One region of the Paenibacillus segetis genome, then DNA from elsewhere that is predicted to be linked to it. Evidence: riboswitches for the same ligand, from Rfam matches in the RefSeq annotation. Region 1 holds a riboswitch; each other region holds the start of a gene.
What was found. Region 1 has a riboswitch for cyclic di-AMP ahead of IEW05_RS12005 (hypothetical protein). Riboswitches for the same ligand answer to the same signal wherever they lie in the genome.
Positions count from the first base shown of each region.

Region 1 (3,120 bases):
GATCAGAATCACAAATCATTCCTCCCTATCCTGAACTACACCTTCGCACCAGTGCATAAATCCATAGAACAAACCATAAATCACGACTAATGCAGCCACCATATACAGATCCATCATGGTCTTTTCAGTCCTTTCAATTGTCTAGCTGTGCGGATTTGTCTGCCAAAAAAGACACATCCCCGCTGTGTGAATATATGACATATTTCGCCCCGAGCCCTTTATAGACTAATCTTGGATTTAAAGATGTTGTAATAACAAAAATCGGTTTTCTCGTCCAAGTACGACACATTTGAATATATCGGCAACATAATGTTAGGCTACTTTCGAACAAATACACTTTGCCCACCGGAAAAGATGGTTGAATCCAAGTGTTCTGATGATTTGTATCCACCAATACAAAACGCTCAATGCCCAATTCTTCTAGCCGATTTTTTCCTGCCTGATTGTTAGTTAACCCCGCAACCTTAATCCCTTTGAATTTCAATAATTTAATGAAAAGTTCTCCTGCTTTTGTTGGTGCCCACACAAGTACATATTCATTTTGATCCGCCATATCTATCTTTTCCCCTTCTCAAGTACATAAGGAGGCAACGAAAATCTCCGAACGATCTTGTGACCATCGTCATTTTCGGACACAGTCTGAATATAGCTGCATCGCGTCATTAGACGTTACCTTTACATCCATTTTTCATAAAAAGGTACAGTAAAGAGCCACAGAGGAAATCCTCTGTGACTCTACATGGGGTCACATTGCACTCATCCTCTCTCCATACGCTTACGAGGTTAGCTGTCGGATTCGGGCAGTGAGAGTTGCCCTACCTGTATAAATGCAAATTGCCTCACATTCTACAGGATTCACCCCATAACTGACTTCCGACTCTCACATCGGTAGTCAATTGTTGGTTCCCCCGCTTTCCTTAACGGAAATTAAGCGGATCAAATATTCAGTTATGTTATGGAAACAGGTGTAATCATACTCTCTAAGCAGATTTCTTGTAAAATGCGTTCCTTGGCAAAAAAAAGCAAAATCGAAACCAAATACATATTGGATAACGCTTACTTACTATCTAATCTCTTTATATCTCTTGTTTTCACAGTTCTAAGGCATTTATCGAATAAACCTCAATTATTGTGATTACTACTTTTCAGGAGTGAAAAATTAGCTATCTGCATATCAGAAGTAAAGAAATCAAGAAACCGAGCTTGAGGAAGATAGAAGCCTTGTATAAGGCCACAAATGTGCTTTTAGTCACTTTTTCTTCTGTTGCTGACCGAATTTGGCTTAACTACGGCCAATAAGATATCTTTTGTTTTTTACAAGGGAATCAAGAAATAGTATCATTCTGATGAAACACACGCTGAATTCCTGCAACCGCGGGAAACGGGGGAACCATCAGGCCGAGCTGGCCTACTTGGGGTGAATCCGACGGAGAATGATTAGTTCTCATGAGGTAGGGCGACTCTCACGGCCCGAATCCGACAGCTAACCTCGTAAGCCATAGAGAGAGACCCTTGATTTGCCACGCATTTGCGCCAGGCTTATTTGTACCTGAATCCGCAAACTGCAGCAGAGGTCCTCCTCTGTCTGCGGTTTTTTTGTTACTCCAAATGAACGAGCATACTTCTCGTTGCTATAAGTTAACAATCAACCTGTTATTTTGGAAAGGAATATAAGATGATGACTACTCATTTGATTAACAAACACCCATTCAACAATAGGAAATATGTCCATTACGTAAAAATGTACGCAGATTCTCTATACGCCCTTAGTTATTTGTTGTTGGAGGACAACACAGCTGCAGAACAAGTAACTACAAATACCTTCCTGGAGCTCTGTGAACCTTTTGCTCAAGATAATTGGGATCCTAAAACATTTTCATTACATGCTTATCAAAGCTGTATTCGTCAATGCACTGAACGGGTGGTAGATGTAGATAGACAGCTTCTTTCTCCTGATACTCCAACGTTGGACGAAAAAGCACTGGAATTTCTATGGTATGGATTGAAGCTTCCACTTATCGAAATATCAGTCATTCTTAGTAACAGTATTCCTACATTAAAGGAACAGCTCATCATGATACGTGAACGGGCAAGAGTTAAAGCAAGTACGATGCAGGTCCTGCCACGTAAAAATCTTGATCAAATAAGACTTGTCAACCTTGCGCAAAAGTAAAAGGGTATCCCCTAAGCCATTTACATGACTTAAGGAATACCCTTGATCAAACTTTTATACTAACACGCCATCCTTCAAGTGTAACACACGATCACACCACTCCAACATTCGTTCGTCATGTGTGACCATGACAGCAGATTTACCTTCTGCCTTCACTTCATCAGCTATCATTTGCACCACTTGTCTACCCCGCTTAAAATCCAAACTTGCTGTTGGCTCATCGGCGAGTAGAATCGCTGGATTGTTCATCCATGCCCGTGCGATCGCCACACGTTGTTTCTCCCCACCAGATAACTTCTCAGGATAATAATTGCGACGGTCCCATATATCCAGCCGTTTCAGCAACTGAGCCGCCCGATCTTTCGCTTCCTTGGCGTGCATCCCCGTTAGACTAGCAACGTATAACAGTTGTTCCTGCACTTTTAAATACGGAAGTAAATTGGCACTTTGAAACATAAATCCAATTTTGTGCAAGCGGATCGATGTAAGTTCCTGTTTACTCTTTCCCGTCAGTGATTCTCCGTCTAGAACAATCTCTCCGCTTGTTGGACTCAGCAACGCCCCTGCGGTTGATAGGAATGTACTTTTACCCGATCCGGATGGACCAAGAACCGCGATAAATTCTCCTTCATTAACCTCAAGATTTAGTTGATTAAGGATAGAGACGTTTAAATCCCCATCACCAAAAGTCTTTGTGACTTGATTCATGATTAGTTTTGCACTCATGCTCCAACCCTCCCAATAGCTTCTAATGCATCTACTTTAGCAACCTGAGTTACTGATATCAGTGATCCTAATAAAGACATACCCACAAATAGACCACTTGTAGATAAAGCTGTAGATAGATTCATCTGGAATGGCATGGACTCAGGAAGGACTGAATTAACACCCCAAGTCAACAATAGACTTAAACTTAAACTTATAATGGATAAAATAAGTACTTGTCC
Region 1 covers NZ_BMFT01000001.1:2,579,024-2,582,143, forward strand. The annotation lists gene kdpF (K(+)-transporting ATPase subunit F) at 1-12, opposite strand, end outside; gene IEW05_RS12000 (DUF4218 domain-containing protein) at 134-553, opposite strand; cyclic di-AMP (ydaO/yuaA leader) riboswitch at 757-944, opposite strand; cyclic di-AMP (ydaO/yuaA leader) riboswitch at 1,347-1,513, shown strand; gene IEW05_RS12005 (hypothetical protein) at 1,742-2,173, shown strand; gene IEW05_RS12010 (ABC transporter ATP-binding protein) at 2,228-2,899, opposite strand; gene IEW05_RS12015 (ABC transporter permease) at 2,896-3,120, opposite strand, start outside.

Region 2 (3,120 bases), on a different contig from region 1:
TATGCGCTCATGAGAAAGTAGTAGCTATTGGTGAAATAGGCTTGGATTATTATTGGGATACATCCCCTAAAGATGTTCAACATAAGGTATTTCGCGATCAAATCGGATTAGCTCGGAGTCTAGGGATGCCAATTTGCATCCATAACCGCGATGCTCATGAAGATGTGGTACGGATTTTACGTGAAGAGAAGGCTAGTGAGATCGGTGGAGTGATGCATTCATTCTCTGGAAGCTGGGAAATTGCCAAAATGTGTCTAGATATGGGATTTCATTTATCGTTTGGTGGCCCCATCACTTTTAAAAACGCTAAACAACCAAAAGAGGTTTTGGCACAGACACCGATGGACCGATTATTGATCGAAACAGATTCCCCATATTTGACACCACACCCATATCGAGGAAAAAGAAATGAGTCTGCACATGTACGCTTAGTTGCGGAAGCGGCGGCAGAGATTAAAGGCATGTCCTTTGAGGAAATCGCCGAAATAACCACCAAAAATGCACTGGAACGATTTGGGATTAGATGAATTCGGGAGTAAAAAGGACGAAAAAGGTAGCAATCGGGAAAGATTAATACATTTTAACCGTTTAAAGCTAGATTATTACAATTTTTTAACCATATTTTTAAAAAAACGTGCTTGATTCGTCCTTTACAACATGTATCGAAACAGGATAGAATCTTTTCAGTAATCGAAAATGATGCCATTTGGTAATCCTTGGATATCTTCGATCACATGGTTCCATGAACCAGTCTCGCTGAATCTCCTGCATGGGAGAACGGGGGAACCGATACGATATAGATTAGGTCAACTACCAATCTTACCGTAATTGATTTCTTCATAGGGTCTTTGGGGTGAATTCGAGGTCATTGCGCCATGAGCGAATGTACTGAGAAAGGGCGGCTCTCTGCGTCCGAATCCGACAGCTAACCTCGTAAGCGTCTAAGAGAGGCAACTCGTGCATCCTATTACATCACGATACTCGGAAGCCACGAAGGAGTTCCTCTGACTCTTTCTTTAGGCTTCTTTTATTTTGAATAAATGTAATAGGCACATCATACTCTTGTTAATCAGGAGGATGACATATGCCGACCGGACTGGGGCAGGATGCGAAATGCAGTAGTTCATGCATTTCGTAAAAATGAATAATAGTCACGTCAAATGTATCTTATATCGAATTAGACGGCGGGGCTATGAAGGAGGACGGAAGATATGGGCATTTTCCACAAAAAGGAAACCCATGAATCACGCTCATCCAGCATGTCTTACGCAATGCATTGGAAGCCTGAAAATTTACGCCTTGTTTCTGTAATTAGCTTGTTGGCAGTCGCTGTAGTTATCATCACCGTGATTGGATTGAATAGCCAAGATAAGAAGAGCATCAGCTTGGTCATCGATGGTCAGATCCAACCCTTAGAGACTCGTCAATCGCTAGTGAATGAAGTGTTGGATGAACACTCCATCGTATTGAAACCCGAGGACAAAGTTTCGCGTTCACTCGCTAGCACCCTTAAGGATGGAGACCGAATTGTCATTATACGTGCCATTCCTGTAAAGGTTATAGCGGATGGAACAACTAGAACCCATTTTACAACACAAAACAACGTAGAGGGCGCAATCAAGGAGCTTGGTGTATCCTTGGACCCAGCAGATAAAGTTACTCCTGCTCTAACTAGTGCACTTAAGTCTGATTTGGAGATTCGTATTGTCCGGGTCGACAAACATACGGTGCAACAGCAAGAGACTGTACCATTCACAATCGTTAAGACTGCTGATCCAGAATTGCTTAAAGGCAAGACGAAGGTGATTCAGCAGGGAAGCGAAGGACTGGTTACACACAACATAGAGAAAGTATATGAAGACGGAGTTTTCGTATCTAAGCATTGGTTAGGCAAAGAGGTCTCGAAGGCCGCTCAGCCGAAAGTAATTGCCGTAGGCACGAAGAAACCGACAGCCGTTCTGTCTGCCAGCATCACCCGGAAAGAGGGTGGGGTCGATATTAGTGGACTAACGTCTAAAGGTGGCGTCTCGTTTAAATATAAAAAGATGATCAAAAACGTCACGCTAACTGCCTACTCTGCTGAGGAGGATGGCATAGGTACGAAGACTGCTTCCGGTACCCGCGTACAAGAAGGGAGAACGATAGCCGTTGATAAGAACATTGTCCCTATGGGATGGTGGGTCTATATCGAAGGCGTTGGCTTCCGTCGTGCCGAGGATACTGGTGGTGCAATTAAAGGCAACAAGATTGACGTTTATTACGATAGCCTGAAGGCTGCCAACCAGTTTGGCCGTAAGAAGGGCCGTACAGTCTATGTCATTGGTCCTACCAAACCTGAGTTGAACTAGGCTAAGCTAGTTTTACTTTGCATGAGGAATCGGATAGTATTAGTTTAATAAATAGATGGGTTCAAGAAGAGGATTTATCCTCTTCTTTTTGTTGTGATAAGGAAGGAAGGAATGACATGATTAAAGAGGTCATTGTGGTGGAGGGCCGAGATGATACGGTTGCCGTGAAACGGGCGGTAGAAGCCGATACGATAGAAACAGGTGGTTCTGCGATTAATGAAATGACGCTACGGAAGATTGCTCTAGCACAGGAGCGGCGGGGGGTCATTATTTTTACAGATCCTGACCATGCCGGTGAGCGTATTCGCAAAATTGTGGCCAATCGGGTTCCAGGTTGTAAACATGCCTTCCTTCGGGAAGCTGACGCGACCAAGCGCGGTGATATCGGGGTGGAGAATGCATCGCCTGAGGTCATACGCGAGGCGTTAGACAATGTACGTAGCGAGGTTGCTGGGGAAGCCGGCTTAATCGATTGGGACGATCTGATTGCTGCAGGACTCATCGTCCATCCAGAAGCAGCAGCCCGGCGAAGAATTATGGGAGAACTACTTGGTATCGGATATTGCAACGGTAAACAATTTTATAAACGAATGACGGTGTTCAGAATTAGCCGTGAAGAATTCGTGGCCGCACTGGCACAATTGGAAGACAAAGGGGTATAACTTGTCATGAGTATAATGGAAGAAGTATCAACACCGCGCCGCACGAAGGAGATTATTTCGCGGCATGGGTTTAAGTTCAAAAAAAGCCTCGGTCAGAATTTTCTGATCGA
Region 2 covers NZ_BMFT01000007.1:61,899-65,018, reverse strand. The annotation lists gene IEW05_RS24620 (TatD family hydrolase) at 1-527, shown strand, start outside; cyclic di-AMP (ydaO/yuaA leader) riboswitch at 745-955, shown strand; gene IEW05_RS24615 (resuscitation-promoting factor) at 1,212-2,348, shown strand; gene rnmV (ribonuclease M5) at 2,465-3,010, shown strand; gene rsmA (16S rRNA (adenine(1518)-N(6)/adenine(1519)-N(6))-dimethyltransferase RsmA) at 3,017-3,120, shown strand, end outside.
Region 2: linked by a shared signal. The riboswitch ahead of IEW05_RS24615 (resuscitation-promoting factor) and the one ahead of IEW05_RS12005 (hypothetical protein) in region 1 are both predicted to bind cyclic di-AMP.

Region 3 (3,120 bases), on a different contig from region 1:
ATGATAATACTCCCTGTACCACAAAGCCGATGAGGAGGATTAATGGCTCTCCGCCCTCTTTTTGCAGGTATGGAAGCATATTGATCGCTCCGACCATGGTTAGAACAAAGTAACAGCTAGACAGAAATATTCCGCGCTTAAATGAGGAGTGCCTGCGAGCTTTGACGCTGAAAATAATAGCTAGAATACCTAACACGAAGGTTAGAAGTGCATATCCTCCAAATGTAAGCCAATAAGCAATTTGTGTCTGATCCTTCACGTAATTCAGATGAGCCTGGGGTGTATCAAAGTAAGATTCCATTGAGGATACTTGCCCGTATTCAAAACGGAAATCTAGGTAACCTTGGGATTGTCCTGATGTATAGCCCTTAAACTGATATCGGATGCCTACCTCATCTTCCTCTGAAACAAGATCTAACTTATTTCTGTCGAAACCAAATACCTTCAAGTACTTAGTAGCCAGTGCATCCTTTTCATTTAGCCCCAAATTCCCTTCACGTGCCAGTAGGGATTCGGTTGATTCAGATCCTATTAATAGCATCAAATCTTTAGTTGAATTTCCTGCCGAGCCAATCTTTTCAAAACCGACCACTTGCCCTGTTGTTAAATGAACGTCCACAGTCACTGCGGAGTGAACTGCATCTGGATTTTCAAAACGAACACGGAACATTTCAAGTGGAAATTTCTCGCCGTACGATTTCAAATACGATTCCATTAGTTTTTCTTTAGTTAAATAACCGTACATCTCAGAATGGGCCTCGTAGGTAACTAATGCTTTTTCCATATCACCAGAAATGCCTAAAGTTGATTCCATAAATTTTGCTGCGGAATTCTTGGCCTGATCTTTTGTGATGACATTCTTGGATTGCTCCACCTGAAGCGTATCTGACAAGATACTAGGAAGCACTTGCACATATACAAATATAATGAGGCCAATAGCGGCTAATATCCAAAGTGTCCTCGTTTTTAAATTGCGCCCGATTGGGTTAACAGCAGCTTTCATTGTAAAACCCCTTTGAATGAATTTTTGAAAATTTACAACATTTCGATCAATGTTCATCACAGTAAAGATAACACAGGCCGAATACAATCGCCAGAAGTGTGTACGAAATATTGAAAAACTGCAATAACATCGGTAAGGATTAGCAATGCTGGGATAAGGGATTACCCTGAACGTTGTTTCGGTACTTTTAAGCTTTTTTCAATGTTTTTCATGGAAATAAAGCTTTGTGAAGGGGGAAAATAAAGATTATAATCCATTTGGGAAAATGAAATGTAAATAAATGAAAATATGAATGGCCGAATTTCTGTGTGAAAACGGGGGAACCAGTCTTTAGGGGTGAATTTTATTTCAGCGCTTGGGTTATACATCCGGTGATGAAATAAATAGGGCAACTGTGCATGTCCGAATCCGTCAGCTAACCTCGTAGGCCTTTGCAGCAGGAGCCCAAACACCGAGAGGCATTGGATTTCCAGTGTCTTTTTTTCTTGTTCTTGTCTTACTACAGTGATGAGGTGAGCGTGTGATATCAAAATGGTTCAAGCTTTCCCCGCCGCGCGTGTTAGTGTTAGGATTTGCGGCGATTATTCTGACTGGAGCACTTTTATTGATGCTTCCTATTTCGCATACTAATGGGGGGACGTTACCTTTTGTAGATGCTCTTTTTACCTCAACCTCGGCGACCTGTGTAACTGGATTGATTGTTCGAGATACGGGGACTTATTTTTCTACATTCGGTCAAGTTGTAATTATGTTGTTGATTCAGGTCGGCGGCCTTGGTTTTATGACGATGGCAACCTTGTTCTCTTTGGCATTCAAGCGAAAAATATCGCTCAAGGACCGCTTGTTGCTTCAAGAGGCTATGAATCAAAACTCGATGGAAGGCATTGTACGTTTGATTCGTAAAGTATTGATGTATTCGTTAGTGATTGAATCATGTGCCGCGATATTGTATAGCATTCGTTGGGCTTTTGATATGCCACTGGGTCGAGCCATTTATTTTGGTATCTTTCATTCGGTCGCGATGTTTAATAATGCTGGATTTGATTTGTTTGGTGGATTTCGGAGTTTGACGATGTATGTTGGGGATCCCATCGTTAACTTCGTTACGATGTTCTTAATTGTAACGGGGGGCATCGGGTTTATCGTAATGTCAGACTTGATCGATTTCCGTAACCGCCGTAGATTATCTCTTCACTCTAAGGTGGTACTATCCATGACGTCCGCACTGATCATACTTGGAGCAATCGTAATTTTTATATTTGAATTCACGAACACGAAGACGCTGGGACCACTCAGTTGGGGTGAGAAGATATGGAGTGCTTTCTTCCAGTCCGTCACACCGCGTACAGCAGGTGCGAATACGGTGGACATTGGTGCATTAAGACAAGCGACACAGTTCTTTATGATTATCTTGATGTTCATCGGGGCATCACCTGGTTCTACAGGTGGTGGGGTTAAGACAACAACCTTTACAATTTTGATCGGCGCAGTCTTCTCGATGATTCGTGGCCGTTCCGATCTTGTAATATTCCGTTACCGTTTGGCACAGGAGCGTATTTTTAAAGCGGTGACGATTACCATGTTGTCGCTATTTCTCGTCATAGTCGTCGCCATGGTATTGTCTACGACGGAGGACGTTAGCTTCCTGAGCATTCTATTTGAGACCACATCGGCGTTTGGTACGGTAGGGCTGACGATGGGGATCACAGGGAAGTTAACCGTCATAGGGAAGATTATTATTAGTCTCACTATGTTTGCTGGACGTTTAGGGCCTTTAACATTAGCTTATGCACTTGGTCCTAAGAAGGGTAAGGAATTGTATCGCTATCCAGAAGGTAAAATGATAATAGGATAAGGAGTTTGGCAAAACACATGAAAAAACAGCAGTTTGTAGTCATCGGATTAGGGCGATTTGGTTCAAGTCTTGCATTGGAATTGATGGATCTTGGTTACGAGGTTCTCGGTATAGACCAAGACGAAGAGATCGTAAATGACTTGAGTAATCGGCTCACACATGCCGTTGTAGCGGATACTACGGAAGAAGAGGTACTTAGATCGCTAGGGGTTCGCAATTTTGATTGTGGTATTGTGGCCATGGGTAGTGACATCCAAAGGAG
Region 3 covers NZ_BMFT01000003.1:184,577-187,696, reverse strand. The annotation lists gene IEW05_RS20100 (CPBP family intramembrane glutamic endopeptidase) at 1-1,003, opposite strand, end outside; cyclic di-AMP (ydaO/yuaA leader) riboswitch at 1,288-1,448, shown strand; gene IEW05_RS20095 (TrkH family potassium uptake protein) at 1,524-2,858, shown strand; gene IEW05_RS20090 (potassium channel family protein) at 2,876-3,120, shown strand, end outside.
Region 3: linked by a shared signal. The riboswitch ahead of IEW05_RS20095 (TrkH family potassium uptake protein) and the one ahead of IEW05_RS12005 (hypothetical protein) in region 1 are both predicted to bind cyclic di-AMP.

Region 4 (3,120 bases), on a different contig from region 1:
TTTATACGGACTCATTCCGCAGGAATCACAGAAATCCGGATTACCGTTCTTTAGAGGTATGAAAGAGTTCTGGAAGCCCCTCTTTTTCTTTTATATTCTGGAGCTTGCTCTTATTCTGGGCCCAGCGTTTTGGATTGCACCCAAGCTATATGTGCTCTGGCCCCGGTTACTGCAATCAGGAGGAAGCCTTCCTATCCTGCTGACTACAGGAGGATATGTGTTAGGTTGGATCTGTTATGGATGGCTCATCCGTCAATGTCTGCTATTCGCTCAATTCGGATATCTGTTCAAGGTGGGAACCTGGAGTTCCTTATTAACCTGCATAAGGCATCTACTGCCGGGAATTGGAATTACGCTCATTCTAGGAATCTCTACGTTCGCTGTGTTTATGTTATTTGGAGCCGTTTCATGGATTTGGACGGGTTTGCTCGCTCTGATCTTGCAACAGGCTCACCCTTTATTCCAAAGTATATTTAAAGTTTGGCAAGTAACCTCTCAATATCATCTCTGGCAAACGAAGTCACAAAAAAGTTAAATTTATCCGAACACTACCAAACTTCATATTCCCTTTAATAACAAGACCTCCGTTAATATACGGAGGTCTTGTCTTCTATATCAGTCTGTAATTCTCGTTATTTAACCATTGCCAAAAGATACCTAGCCCTGTTACAATAACAGCAGTAACAACTTTGTAATTATTTTTGTTACCTTTAGCAGGAATTTAAATCTAGATGTAGAATATGTAATCTCGGAAGTTATTATCTCAGCCGAATTCCCTTAACGGGGAACGGGGGAACCACTTTGGGTGAATTGATCTCGCTTCAGAGGGATCATAGGGGACCTTCAACCGAATCCTTAAGCTAACCTCGTAGGCATTGGAAGGAGCTTGACCTGTTTTGAAGAAAAAGTTAACTGCAGTAGCCGTAGGTTGTGCCTTATTATTTACACTGGGAACTGGTAGCGCTTTCGCAGATTCTAAGCTAGACAGCGCCGTCGATAAAGCTCTTGGTAGCAAGTATGCATCCGGTGGAACCACAACTTCTGGATTTGACTGCTCTGGATTCACGATGTTTGTATTTGGCAAGCTCGGTATCGAGCTACCACATCAATCGGGATCCCAATATAAGATGGGAACTGCAGTATCCAAGGATGAATTGATTCCAGGAGATTTGGTATTCTTTAATACCAATGGCAAAGGCGTTTCACACGTCGGCGTTATGGTTAGCGACGGGAAATTTGCTCATGCTTCTTCTTCTAAGGGAGTAGTTATCAGCAAACTTAGCGATGATTATTATGTTAAACGCTATGTCGGGGCTAAACGTATTCTTAGTACAGATAAGTTCGAACAAGTTACTTCGGATACTGAAGATCACGATGATGTAGAGTAAACAACAACTATAAGTATGCAAAACCCGTAGATCCTTTCTGCGGGTTTTTTTATTTTCCTGCTCAGGAATTATTACCACAAAAGCGGGAATCATAAACAGGTCGATGATAGTTTTAAGGTAAAATAATACATTTGGCTGATCAAACTTGTAAAACCTTTATCTCTTTGATAAAATAACCAGAGTAAATAGTAACAAATTTGTAATCTATGTTTTTAAAACGACGTCTATTTTCAGGTGCACAATATTGAACAGCCGAATTCCCGGCACCGGGGAAACGGGGGATCCATGATGGGTGAATTGATCTCGTTTCAGAGTGATCATAGGGGACCTTCAACCGAATCCTTAAGCTAACCTCGCAGGCACTGGAAGGGATTTGACATCTTGAGAAAGACATTGACAGCAGCGGTAACGAGCTTAGCCATTTTGTTCACAATGGGAGTAGGAGCTGGTAGTGCTTCCGCTGACACCTCAGACAAAAGCACATTAGTATCTGTCGTCAGCTCGGTGTACGGTACACCCTATAAGTTTGGTGGAATTACTACAAGTGGATTTGATTGTTCTGGGTTCACACAATACGTCTTCAAGAAAATGGGCGTAAGTCTTGCTCGTACATCTGCGGCTCAATACAAGCAAGGGACGCCAGTATCTAAGAGTCAATTAAGAGAAGGAGATCTCGTTTTCTTCAACACGTTAGGAAATGGAGTATCTCATGTCGGTATTTACATTGGTGATGGAAAGTTTGCACACTCCTCTTCATCGAAAGGAATCCGCACTGACAGTCTAAGTAACAGCTACTATAAACAACGGTACCTTGGCGCTAAACGAATTTTGAGCCAATACAGCTACTCGGTCTTTGCGGCTGAATCCTGATTTTTCTGAAACTCCTCATATTTAATATAACGATGTATAAATCTCATACCATGATCGATTCTTTCCGGAATTGATTGTGGTTTTTTTCATTCTAAATTTAAATAAAAGGTAAATCGGCATGAGAGTAAATATTTCTGCAAAATGCTCCAGATGCCTACCTATTCCCCTATATTACGCTCGTAAAAATACCGCTGCTTCGACATGGAAATCGTCACTTCATCATCAATAGCTACTTTTTGGGTTAACTCTTCTATAGAAAATTACCCCTTTCCACAATATCTTAAACCTAAGAACCTTTACAATGACATAAAATCCCGTTACAGTGAGGGTAAAACAATTCTGCTGGAGATCGCATAACGCGGCATTCCTACGGTCCAAGGAGGCATAAAGATGGATAAACCCAATCCCCAGTTCAAGATAGTCCCTATGGAAGATAATCACGGAGCATCAATCAGCACGTGGCGCTACGACTCTCCTTACGATGTCTACAGTTGGCTCCCTTGGGAACAAATGAAGGCGCTCGATGTAGAGTTCGGTAACCCCGTTATACGGGCCGAGCAGTACGTTTCTCTAGTGGACGAGAATGGTGTTCTCTCTGGATTTGCTCAATACTTCCCACTTACCGATGTGACAAGACTTGGGATTGGGATGAGACCTGATCTATGCGGTCATGGAATGGGTAAGTCATTTGTATTGACTATTGTAGAGGAAGCCCTGCGTCGAAAACCAAAACATGTGATAGATTTGGAGGTATTGACCTGGAATACCCGGGCAATCCGAGCTTACCAAAAGGCTGGCTTTACAATTACTGATCTATACGAAAAAATGACGCCTGGAGGAGTATCCAAACCATTTTATTGTA
Region 4 covers NZ_BMFT01000009.1:30,181-33,300, reverse strand. The annotation lists gene IEW05_RS25300 (hypothetical protein) at 1-535, shown strand, start outside; cyclic di-AMP (ydaO/yuaA leader) riboswitch at 756-890, shown strand; gene IEW05_RS25295 (C40 family peptidase) at 897-1,388, shown strand; cyclic di-AMP (ydaO/yuaA leader) riboswitch at 1,629-1,765, shown strand; gene IEW05_RS25290 (C40 family peptidase) at 1,770-2,258, shown strand; gene IEW05_RS25285 (GNAT family N-acetyltransferase) at 2,649-3,120, shown strand, end outside.
Region 4: linked by a shared signal. The riboswitch ahead of IEW05_RS25290 (C40 family peptidase) and the one ahead of IEW05_RS12005 (hypothetical protein) in region 1 are both predicted to bind cyclic di-AMP.